One region of the Clostridium thermarum genome, then DNA from elsewhere that is predicted to be linked to it. Evidence: a T-box and tRNA genes for the amino acid it is inferred to sense, from the RefSeq annotation. Region 1 holds a T-box; the other holds one or more tRNA genes.
What was found. The T-box of region 1 lies ahead of thrS (threonine--tRNA ligase). A T-box ahead of a tRNA ligase gene usually reads a tRNA of that ligase, here a tRNA-Thr.
Positions count from the first base shown of each region.

Region 2: it has a tRNA-Thr gene. The T-box ahead of thrS (threonine--tRNA ligase) is inferred to sense a tRNA for this amino acid. The anticodon was not compared.

Region 1 covers NZ_CP040924.1:1,979,008-1,984,801, reverse strand. Annotated here, with positions in the region: gene thrS (threonine--tRNA ligase) at 1-1,037, opposite strand, end outside; T-box leader at 1,103-1,343, opposite strand; gene FHY60_RS09070 (aspartate kinase) at 1,414-2,751, opposite strand; gene FHY60_RS09065 (HAD family hydrolase) at 2,832-3,542, opposite strand; gene FHY60_RS09060 (hypothetical protein) at 3,669-4,220, opposite strand; gene FHY60_RS17880 (hypothetical protein) at 4,378-4,554, shown strand; gene FHY60_RS17875 (hypothetical protein) at 4,727-4,882, shown strand; gene asd (aspartate-semialdehyde dehydrogenase) at 4,972-5,794, opposite strand, start outside.
Region 2 covers NZ_CP040924.1:3,144,003-3,149,796, reverse strand. Annotated here, with positions in the region: gene spoIIID (sporulation transcriptional regulator SpoIIID) at 1-35, shown strand, start outside; gene mreB (rod shape-determining protein) at 125-1,141, shown strand; gene yyaC (spore protease YyaC) at 1,284-1,826, opposite strand; gene FHY60_RS14360 (hypothetical protein) at 1,936-2,550, shown strand; tRNA gene FHY60_RS14355 (tRNA-Thr) at 2,703-2,778, shown strand; tRNA gene FHY60_RS14350 (tRNA-Tyr) at 2,783-2,867, shown strand; tRNA gene FHY60_RS14345 (tRNA-Val) at 2,880-2,955, shown strand; tRNA gene FHY60_RS14340 (tRNA-Thr) at 2,967-3,042, shown strand; tRNA gene FHY60_RS14335 (tRNA-Tyr) at 3,047-3,131, shown strand; SAM riboswitch class I at 3,342-3,443, shown strand; gene metK (methionine adenosyltransferase) at 3,554-4,729, shown strand; gene recD2 (SF1B family DNA helicase RecD2) at 4,889-5,794, shown strand, end outside.

The DNA.
Region 1 (5,794 bases):
CTATTATATATCATAAACTGGAAAGGACAAGTCATAGGTCTTAGGGCTAATACATCCTCGTCTCTAGCCTCATCGCCTAATATAAACATACCGTCTCTGTAATGATCCCAGTGTCCGGAAATCTTATAAAGGTCGCTCTTTGCCATAAAAGGAGTCTTTGTTAAGAGATAGCCTCTCTTTTCTTCCTCATCTTCAACAAATCTCTGTAGAAGTTGAATAACCTTTGCTCCCTTAGGCATTAACAGGGGAAGACCTTGACCAATTACATCTACAGTAGTGAATAGCTCAAGTTCTCTACCAAGCTTGTTATGGTCTCTCTTCTTTGCTTCTTCTATTTTTTCTATATGTGCATCCAAGTCTGATTTCTTAGTAAAGGCAGTTCCGTAGATTCTTGTAAGCATTTTATTTTTTTCGTTACCTCTCCAGTAGGCTCCTGCAACTAAAGTGAGCTTAAAGGCCTTTACAGTCTTAGTATTCATAAGATGAGGACCGGCACATAGATCTACAAATTCACCTTGCTTGTAGAAGGAGAGAACTGCATCCTCAGGAAGATCATTGATTAACTCTACCTTATAATCTTCCTTTGCTTCTCTCATAAGGGCAAGAGCTTCTTCTCTAGGTAATTCAAATCTCTCTATTGGAAGTTCTTCTTTCACAATCTTTTTCATTTCTTCTTCTAACTTAGCAATTTCTTCAGCAGAGAAGGAGCCTTCTTTATCAAAATCATAATAGAAACCATCATCTATAGCTGGACCTATAGCCAACTTAGTTTCAGGGAAGAGTCTTTTAACTGCTTGGGCTAGGATATGAGCAGTAGTATGTCTGAAAGCCTTCTTACCGCCTTCATCTTCGAAAGTTAATATACTCAGCTCGCAATCCTTATCAACTACATATCTTAAATCAACTGCCTCGCCATTTACTAAGCCTGCACAAGCTACTCTTGCAAGACCTTCGCTTATATCTTTTGCAATTTCATATACAGATTTAGCTTCGCTGTATTCTTTTACGCTGCCATCCTTTAAAACTATTTTCATAATATCATTCCTTTCTTCTTTATTGTTGAATTTTAACAATTAAAAAAACTCCCGTCACTTTTCAAAAGAAAAGGGACGAGAGTATAATTCCCGCGGTTCCACCCAAATTGTTTAAAAGCAATGTATTGCTATACATATATTTGAAGCACTACAGTTTTAAACCACTTAAAAATTATAACGGAATTACCGGACTTTATTAGAGTCACTCAGAGGTGGTCTTCAGTAATAACACATTAAAGAATACTTTCAGCTGGTGTATTCTATCTCTGTTAATGTCTTAAAACTTACTCTTCTCATCATAGTGTTGATTATTTTTTTGTTTAACTACATTATAGCATATAATTTTTCACTGTAAAGAGCATTTTTTCGTCTGGTGGTTTTAATTTACAAAAGCAGAATAGATAGCTCTTATAGCCTTTTCAAAATCGTCAGTTTCTATTCCAACTATTATGTTAATTTCTGAAGAACCTTGATTTATCATACGGATATTTATCTGTTCCTTTGCAAGAGAAGTAAATATTGTAGCGGCTATACCTTTAGATCTGGACATTCCTCTTCCCACAGTAGCAATTAATGCCATATTGGGATAAACCTCAATGGCATCCGGTTTGCACTGTCTCTTGATTTCTTCAATTACATCATCTAATTTACTAGCAATAGATTTATCTTCCACTACTAGAGATACACTGTCAATACCCGATGGCATACACTCAAAATGTATTTCATTTTGCTCCAAAATAGCAAGTAATTTTCTGCAAAAGCCGCGCTCTATATTCATTAAATGTTTTTCTATAGCAATAACTGTAAAATCCTTTTTACCAGCGATTCCAGTTATTGTAGAAGGTTTCTCACTGCAGTTAGTATCATCAAAAATTAAGGTTCCCTTATCTTCAGGCTTATTTGTATTTTTTATATTAATCGGTATTCCAGCTTCTCTTACAGGAAATACAGATTCTTCGTGCAATACAGTAGCTCCCATATAGGACAATTCTCTAAGCTCACGGTATGTAATAGTATCTATTGGCTTAGGGTTGCTTACAATCCTAGGATCTGCCATCATAAAGCCAGATACGTCTGTCCAGTTTTCATATAGGGTAGAGGAGGTACAACGTGCAATGATTGCACCGGTAACATCAGATCCACCTCTAGAAAAAGTTTTTATACTTCCATCTGGCATAGCCCCATAAAATCCAGGAATAACGGCCCGTTCCTTACACAATAATTTTTCTTTTACTGCAGCCTGAGTTTTTACTGTGTCAAAGACGCCATGCTTGTTAAAGAAGATGATTTCAGAAGCATCAACAAACTCATAACCCAAGAGCTTTGCAAGAATAATACCATTTACATATTCTCCTCTGCTGGCAGTATAGTCTGCGGAAGCACCTGAACCTATATCTTTTTTAATCACATTCAATATAGAATCAATATCTAATTCCTTTAACTCCTTATGCTTTAAAATTAAGCATGCTACGATTTCTTTATATCTGGCAGCAATAATGTCAAATACATCGTTAAAAGGTATACCTTGTTGAACGTGAGCATGGCAAAGATAAAGTAAATCAGTTATCTTATAATCGGATGAGAACCTTTTTCCCGGGGCGGAAGGTACTACATACCTACGATTAGGATCCGACTCAATAATATTTTTTACTTTTTCAAATTGACCAGCTTCTGCTAGTGAACTTCCCCCAAATTTAGCAGTAATAATTGATTCCATAATAATAACCCCCATATCATCAAGATATATTTATAATATCAATTTTCGCATAATTATGCAATGTTGTGTAAATATTTACATCACTTGATATTAGGTAATTCTTTAACAAAATTTAAAAAATCGTCATAATCTCCCATAAAATCACTCTGTATTTCCTCATCACATCTGTGTAGCAGGTTATTAGTGATGAGATAAGTCTTGATTCCTAGCTTTGAGGCTATGAGATCCTCTTGGACATCATTTCCAACCATCAGACATTCTTCCGGTTTTTTATCAATTTGTTCCAGAACTTCTCTGTAATAATATACTTGAGGCTTACAGTAATGGTTCTGTTCAAAAGAGGATACATATATAAATTCCTCAGGCTCAAAGCCTGCCCACCTGATTCGATGATATATGGCCTTTCTTGGGAACAGGGGATTTGTAGCTATAACCATATCATATCCCTTGCTTTTTAATATTCTTACACTTTCCCTTATAGCAGGTACATCCTTAACGGATTCCTTAACCTTCTGAAAATTTGTATCATAGAAGGAATTAAATCTTTCTAGAAAACTCTCAATATTTTCTCCTACATTTTTTGTAAAATCCTCAAAGAATACTTCTTCATTTGTTTTCAATTCTGTATTCTTCACCATGGCAGCAGTAGACTTCCAAACATATTCAGTCAATTTTTCAGGTGGTAGTATATCCTTAAAAAATGAACACAGTTCACTAAAGTATATTTTCTCAAATAGCTTCATATCCATTGGCAGCAGCGTACCATCCAGATCAAACAGTATTGTATTCATCAAAAACCTCCAAATTCATAATAAGCATGTTCTAACTCAATATTTTAACATAATGATTTTATAACATCTAGTAAAATTAGGCCGGTAGATTATTTCACAATATAAGAAAATTGAGAAGCAGTAAAATTAAATAAAATATTTATAAAATTGACCATTCCTCAAAGTAAATCCATTTCTACAATAAAATTTTGCTCTGGCCAATGCATTTGTGTCGTCGGTTAAATCCGCACTTATACCGTAAATATAGGCAATGCTGCTACCAGGAGTTAAATTTATTATTATGGAATTTATGCTTGGAATAAGGTAATCTTCAAGAAAGCGTAAGCCTAGCGTGCCTCTGCCATGTCTTTTTTCTCTCCCAGAATTAATTTTAACAATTTCAATAGGCCAACCTGTGCAATTGAACTTGATGGAAAGTTCCATTTCAAAATAATCATTGCTTGAAGCATAATTACCAAAGAAGCCGTATACAAACATCCTCTTAATGTCCTTTTGCTGTTGCTGCTTTAGGTTACAAACAAATAAGATAGGTACGGATTCTTTATCAAAATATAAATGACACAGGACCTTGTCTTCCGATGATGTGGTACCTAATAATAGGTAACGTCCTAAGTCAGCTATAATATTACTGGGAAAGGTATCAAGGGTTTCCAGCAATTCTTTTGCAGAATAAAGCATTATACCACCTCTTGAGATTGATTCCAATACTACCATTTTATTCTATGTAAATGTTTTTATCAATTGGTTTCCATGAATTATTGGCATATTTTTTCATCTATGAGTTAATTTAATGGTAGATAGTAATTTAAACTCAAAAAAGGAGTGAGCTATAGCCATGCGTTCAGCAATAGTTAAAACTGCTTTTTTATGCGTGCTTTCAGCCTACAGTGTCTTTTACAAATATCCTGTAGTTATACAAACTCCTTTACTGAAAGAGGAGAAACTGATTGCAAAACACTTACCATTGGATGCAGAAAAGTTATTATATAATGGAAGAGAGTACCAATTGTAACAAATAGATGGAATTGGATCTAAAGAAATCTTTGTTCCTTATAAGGTTAAAAATATTGAAAACGCAGTCTTTTTATTAGTCATACAATAGGATGACGATGACAGTAGAAGTTTTAAACTAAAAGGGGATGGGGAGAGTATAGATAGGTTAGAATTTATAGATATCAACAGAGATGGCAAAAAAGAAATATTACTGGGAACTAAAATGGGAAAAGATTAAAGCGGGCCGGAAGAAAGATGCCTTAGACTCCATCGCAAGAGGGATCGCCTTAAATAAGGATCGTCCAACTAACCAGGAGTTTGAATCTTTAAAAAGAAGGTGTAAATAAATTTCCTGATGAGAAATTTAATACAAATGTAACTCAAATCACTTTTGAAAAATAAGACAGCCAGATTAAATCTGACTGTCTACACTTATCTATATATTCTTAGTCAAATATCCTTCTGCATAGAGTAATTCTGCAGTTAGTACTGCTCCGCCGGCAGCTCCCCTAAGGGTATTATGAGATAAGCAAACAAATTTATAATCATAAACCGTATCTTCTCTCAATCTACCTATAGAAACAGCCATTCCGTTTTCTAAGTCTCTATCAAGTTTTGTCTGAGGTCTGTTATCTTCTTCAAAATAATTTAAAAATTGCTTAGGAGCACTAGGAAGATTTAGTTCTTGTGGACGTCCACTGTATTCCTCCCACAGCTTAAGAATCTGTTCCTTTGTTGGCTTACTTTGGAATTTAACGAAGACTGCTGCCATATGACCATCAGAAACCGGTACCCTTATGCACTGAGTTGTTATTTTAGGCATAGTATTCAAGGCAATCTTATCATCTTCGATATGTCCCCATACTTTTAATGGTTCCTGCTCACTCTTTTCTTCTTCACCACTTATGAAGGGTATTACATTATCCACCATTTCCGGCCAATCCCCAAAGGTTTTACCTGCACCGGATATAGCTTGATAAGTGCATACAACAACTTCCTTTGGTCCGAATTCCTTAAGAGCATTCAAAGCAGGTACATAGCTTTGAATGGAACAATTAGGTTTTACAGCTATAAATCCTTTCTTTGTACCAAGGCGACGCTTTTGTGCTTCAATAATTCTCAAATGATCATTATTAATTTCCGGTATTATCATTGGAACGTCAGGTGTCATTCTATGAGCTGAATTATTAGAAACAACAGGAATTTCCGCTTTTGCATAGGTTTCCTCAAGTTTTTTTATTTCATCTTTTGCCATATCT
Region 2 (5,794 bases), 1.2 Mb from region 1:
CCACGAAGATGAAATATAAAGCTATTGAAGGTTAACCACATTCCTAGTATAATGAAAATGAGAAATTTGTAATCTTATAGCAAAATAATTAATAATATGTAATATGTCAGGAGTGGGTTTAGGAATGTGGTTTTTTGGTATGGGCGCGGATATGGGGATAGATTTGGGCACCGCGACAGTTCTTGTGTATGTTAAAGGTAAGGGTGTTATTCTGGAAGAGCCATCAGTAGTAGCAATCGACAAAACAACCAATAAGGTTTTAGCTGTAGGACAAGATGCAAGACAGATGATCGGAAGAACACCTGGAAATATTGTTGCCATAAGACCATTAAGAGATGGTGTAATTTCAGATTATGATATTACAGAGAAAATGCTTAAATATTTTATCAAAAAAGCCTGTGGAAAGAGAAGAATTTCTGCTCCCCGAGTTATGGTGTGCGTTCCTTGTGAAGCAACAGAAGTTGAAAAGAGAGCAGTAAAAGATGCTGCTATTAATGCAGGAGCAAAAAAGGTTTTTTTGATGGAAGAACCCCTGGCAGCTGCAATTGGTGCAGGCCTAGATATAACTAAAGCAAGTGGAAACATGATTATAGATATTGGTGGAGGTACTACTGATATAGCAGTTATCTCACTTGACGGAATGGTTGTAAGATCTTCTATTAAGGTGGCAGGAGACAAGTTTGATGAGGCCATAATAAGATACATAAGAAAAAAGCACAAGTTAATGATAGGTGAGAGGACGGCAGAAGATATTAAAATTAATATTGGTACAGCCTATAAGAGAGATAAAGACACTTCAATGGAGATACGAGGAAGGGATTTGATTACAGGTTTACCAACTAACCTTACTGTTACTTCCGAAGAGATAAGAGAGGCTTTAAATGAGACTGTTACAGCAATTGTAGAATGCGCTCATTCAGTATTGGAAAAAACTCCACCGGAACTAGCTGCTGATATAATGGAAAAGGGAATTGTAATGACTGGGGGAGGAGCCTTATTGCACGGATTAGACAAAAGGATATCCGAAGCTACAAAGGTTCCGGTATTTATTGCAGAGAATTCTGTAGAATGCGTAGCAATAGGAACCGGTAAATCCCTTGATTATTTAGATGAATTGGATTCTAGTATTATTAGTATGTGATTAAATGGTGATATATTTTGATACCGTTTTTTTAGATTTGCGAATGTAATAAACCACATTCGCAAATCTTTTTTGTTGATATCTTTACATACTTGTGATAATCGAAGATCTTAATAATCTCATGATCAGTTATATATGAGTATTAAAAAATTCTCTTTTGCCTATTGAGAGATAGATATACAGCATGTAAAATTCCGTCAGCTATTACTCTGGACATTTCCATTATTAAGTTAAGCCGGATAGTTCTATTGGTAAAAAGTTCATTATTATCAGAAGAATCAACAATACCAATGATTGAACTTTCGCCAACATCTGGAAGTGATTTTCCTACACCTTTTCCTGGATGTATAGGATAATCTCTGCCCTGAATTTCACCAATACAATCGCCATCGCCTAAACAGGCATCTACGCCTATAATATTTGCTTTGGGGTGAAGATTTTTAATTTCAGCTAGTCTTTTGTCAAGATTCAAAGCGTGGATGGGTTCCGATATTGTACCATACACAGGCAGCGGCAGACATTTCTCCTTTAGAAATGTCCCAACCAATGGACCAAGACAATCACCGATACACCTATCGGTTCCAATACAAACAATTAAAGTATTTTCATCGATATAGTCTTTTATAAAGTAGGCTAACTCGTAATAAGCAAGTATATCTTTATAATGCACTTTGATTTTATTCAAGCACTCAACACCCCCTCGATAATATATATGAAAAAAACATTTAGAATATTAAGGTTAATTAGAATAAAAAATGGAAAAAATGAAAAAATGTTAGATAGGGGTGAGCAATATGAAGTATAAACTGCTATCATTTTTAGTTGTACTTACAACTACGGTGTCAGTTGCTGTAATGTTATTAAGCAGCAAGCTGCAGACAGATGTTGAGCCATATGAAGAAGTGAAATTAGTTCAAAAGAAAAACCAGGAAAAGCAAGCAGATGAACAGCAGGCTTTGAAAGCTCAAAGCAGGGATAGTTCAAAAGTTAATGATAAAAATACAGAGGAAGAAGATTCAAAAACTGAGCAGGAAGAAGAGGGAAGTATTCCTCAAGAGCACAGCTTTGTAGTTATAGATAACAGAAAGAATAAAGGGCAAAGCCAGACAAAGCAGGAGGAAGAGGAATATCCTGATAGTGCAGCTGTGTTTAAGGTAGAATCCTACACAATAGAAGATAGGCTTACTCTAGCTGAAAAGGCCAGATTGCTTACCGTAGCCTCAAAGATATCACCAGTGGACTATGCCAGAATAAGTAACTATTTATACGATGAGAATGCATCAAGAGGAATAATCAATACCTTTAGTCTTCTGAAGACTAGATTGAGCAGCAAGGACTATGAGAAAGTTAAGGATATAGCGGAAAAGTACATGTATGTAGATACCATAGAAGCATATATAGATAAATAAAGTAAAATGTGGCTTAAAATTAAGAAAATGGGCGTTAAATTAAGAAAAAGCAACTTAATCTTGATGTATGGTCTATATTTAGGTTTGAATTAATAAGGAGTTCTATGTATACTATTCCTTGTCGACAGCGATAAGTTGTTGAGAAGAAATATGCTGGCATAGCTCAATAGGCAGAGCAGCTGACTTGTAATCAGCAGGTTGTTGGTTCGATTCCGATTGCCAGCTCCATATTGGAGGAGTTCCCGAGCGGCCAAAGGGGGCAGACTGTAAATCTGTTGTCACTGACTTCAGTGGTTCGAATCCACTCTCCTCCACCAAATTTAAATCGTGGGCGCATAGCTCAGCTGGGAGAGCATCTGCCTTACAAGCAGAGGGTCACAGGTTCGATCCCTGTTGTGCCCACCACAATTTAATATGCTGGCATAGCTCAATAGGCAGAGCAGCTGACTTGTAATCAGCAGGTTGTTGGTTCGATTCCGATTGCCAGCTCCATTTTGGAGGAATTCCCGAGTGGCCAAAGGGGGCAGACTGTAAATCTGTTGTCACTGACTTCGATGGTTCGAATCCATCTTCCTCCACCACAAAAAGGATACCGTAAAGTATCCTTTTTTCATTGCGTAGAAAATTTGTGAGAACACACGTGAGGTAGCCTTTTATGAAAACCCTAAATTAAAAATACGAATTAGAATAATTGACATTAATTATTTATTATTAATTGCTGATGCCTGTTGACATGTGATTTTACTGATGCTACAATAAACTTTGCTTACTAATCATAGAATATGGATATACTCTTATCAAGAGAGGTGGAGGGAAAGGGCCCAATGAAACCCGGCAACCGGTGAAGTTTTTCACAAAGGTGCCAATTCCGGCAGTTTACTGCAAGATAAGAGAAGGTGGCACGTACCTCTTCTTATCGGAGAGGTTTTTTATTTTATATACATGAAAGGAGTGTAAGGTATAAACTGAATATTGTACTTATATTCAGGCTAGCCGAATTACAATGAAGAGATTATTTACATCTGAATCTGTTACTGAAGGACATCCAGATAAAATTTGTGACCAAATATCTGATGCTATACTAGATACTATTCTTGAACGGGACCCTAATGCCAGAGTTGCTTGTGAGACAGCAGTAACTACCGGTATGGTACTTGTTATGGGGGAAATATCTACTAATTGTTATGTAGACATTCCTAAGGTTGTTAGAAAGACCGTAGAGGAAATAGGCTATGTAAGAGCAAAATATGGCTTTGATTGTGATACTTGTGCGGTTTTAACTTCTATAGATGAGCAATCTCCGGATATCGCAATGGGTGTTAATGAGGCTTTGGAAGCCAAGAAAGGTGAAATGGATAAGGTTGAAGCTGTTGGAGCCGGTGACCAAGGTATGATGTTCGGTTTTGCAACAAATGAAACACCGGAATATATGCCCCTTCCTATAGCTACAGCCCATAAGCTTGCAAGAAGATTAGCTGAGGTAAGAAAAAATGGAACCTTAGCTTATTTAAGACCGGATGGAAAAACTCAAGTAACTATTGAATATGATGATAATAAGCCAGTAAGAATAGATACTATAGTAGTTTCTGCTCAACATGGACCGGAGGTTGATCAGTCTCAAATAGAAAAAGACATAATTGAGCATGTTATAAAACCAGTTGTGCCAGCAGAGTTATTGGATGAAAAAACAAGATACTTTATAAATCCTACAGGTAGATTTGTAGTTGGAGGTCCACAGGGAGACTCAGGCTTAACCGGAAGAAAGATAATAGTTGATACGTACGGCGGCTACGGAAGACATGGTGGTGGAGCTTTCTCAGGAAAGGATCCAACGAAAGTTGACCGTTCTGCTGCTTATGCTGCAAGATGGGTTGCTAAGAACCTTGTGGCCGCAGGTGTAGCTGATAAGTTAGAGATTGAAATAGCTTATGCAATAGGTGTTGCAAGACCGGTTTCAATTGAGGTTGACACTTTTGGAACAGGAAAACTTGGCGACGACAAGATAGTGGGAATTATAAATAAGGTATTTGATTTAAGACCTGGTGCCATAATCAGAGATCTTGAATTAAGAAGACCAATTTATAAGCAAACTGCCGCCTACGGACACTTTGGAAGATTAGATCTGGACCTGCCATGGGAAAGACTAGATAAGGTGGAAGAAATTAAAAAGTATTTATAAAAATATGTAAAAATGCAGTGACAATGTTTTCACTGCATTTTTTTCCTTTTTGTGTCAATAATTAAAGATATTGAGTTTGATTTGTTAATAGGTTATGCTTATTATATATTGATGTTCAGCATAAAAAAATGTATAGAAACTTGGTTTAGGAGAGATTATATGTCGGAAATACAGGGGACAGTTGATGAAATAGTATTTCAGAATAATGATAACGGATATGTAGTGGCCAAGGTGAAAAATGGTAATAAAAAGATAACCATTGTGGGCACTATACCATATATTACAGAAGGACAGGAATTAAAGCTTACCGGTCAATGGGTAATACATCCTCAGTTTGGTCAGCAGCTGATGGTGGAGAGCTGTGAAGAAATTATGCCGGCTACACTGCTTGGAATCGAGCGCTATTTGGCATCAGGGGTAATAACCGGTATAGGACCGGTAACTGCAAAGAAAATAGTAGATAAATTTGGTGATAAGACCTTCGATATATTGGAGAATGATATCTCCAGATTGGCAGAGATAGACGGAATCGGCGAAAAGAAGATTGGACTCATATATGAATCTTACTTTAAGCAAAGAGAAGTTAAAGGCATAATGGTCTTTCTTCAAGGTTATGGGGTGACACCCAACCAATGTATGAAGATATATAAAAGGTTTGGTGCAGACTCTATCTCAGTGGTTAAAGAAAACCCATATATACTGACAGAAGAAGTCTCCGGTATAGGTTTTAAGACAGCGGATAAAATAGCTCGGAGTCTTGGAGTAGAGGTAAATTCACCCTATAGAATTCAAAGTGGTATTAAATATTTAATCAATGAGTTCTGCACTCTGGGTAATACTTATATGCCCATGGAGAAGCTTCTGAAAGAAGGCGTAGACATACTTTGCGTATCTAAAGAGGATATTGAGAAGAATGTTATAGAAAGTACCTTGGAAGGTAAGATAAAAATAGAAACTATAGAAGGAGAGGATTGTGTCTTTACGCTTCCTTACTATTACTGTGAACTGGGAGTTACTAAAAAAATATTAACCATGGCTTTTGGTCAATATGAAGTGCTAAATGTA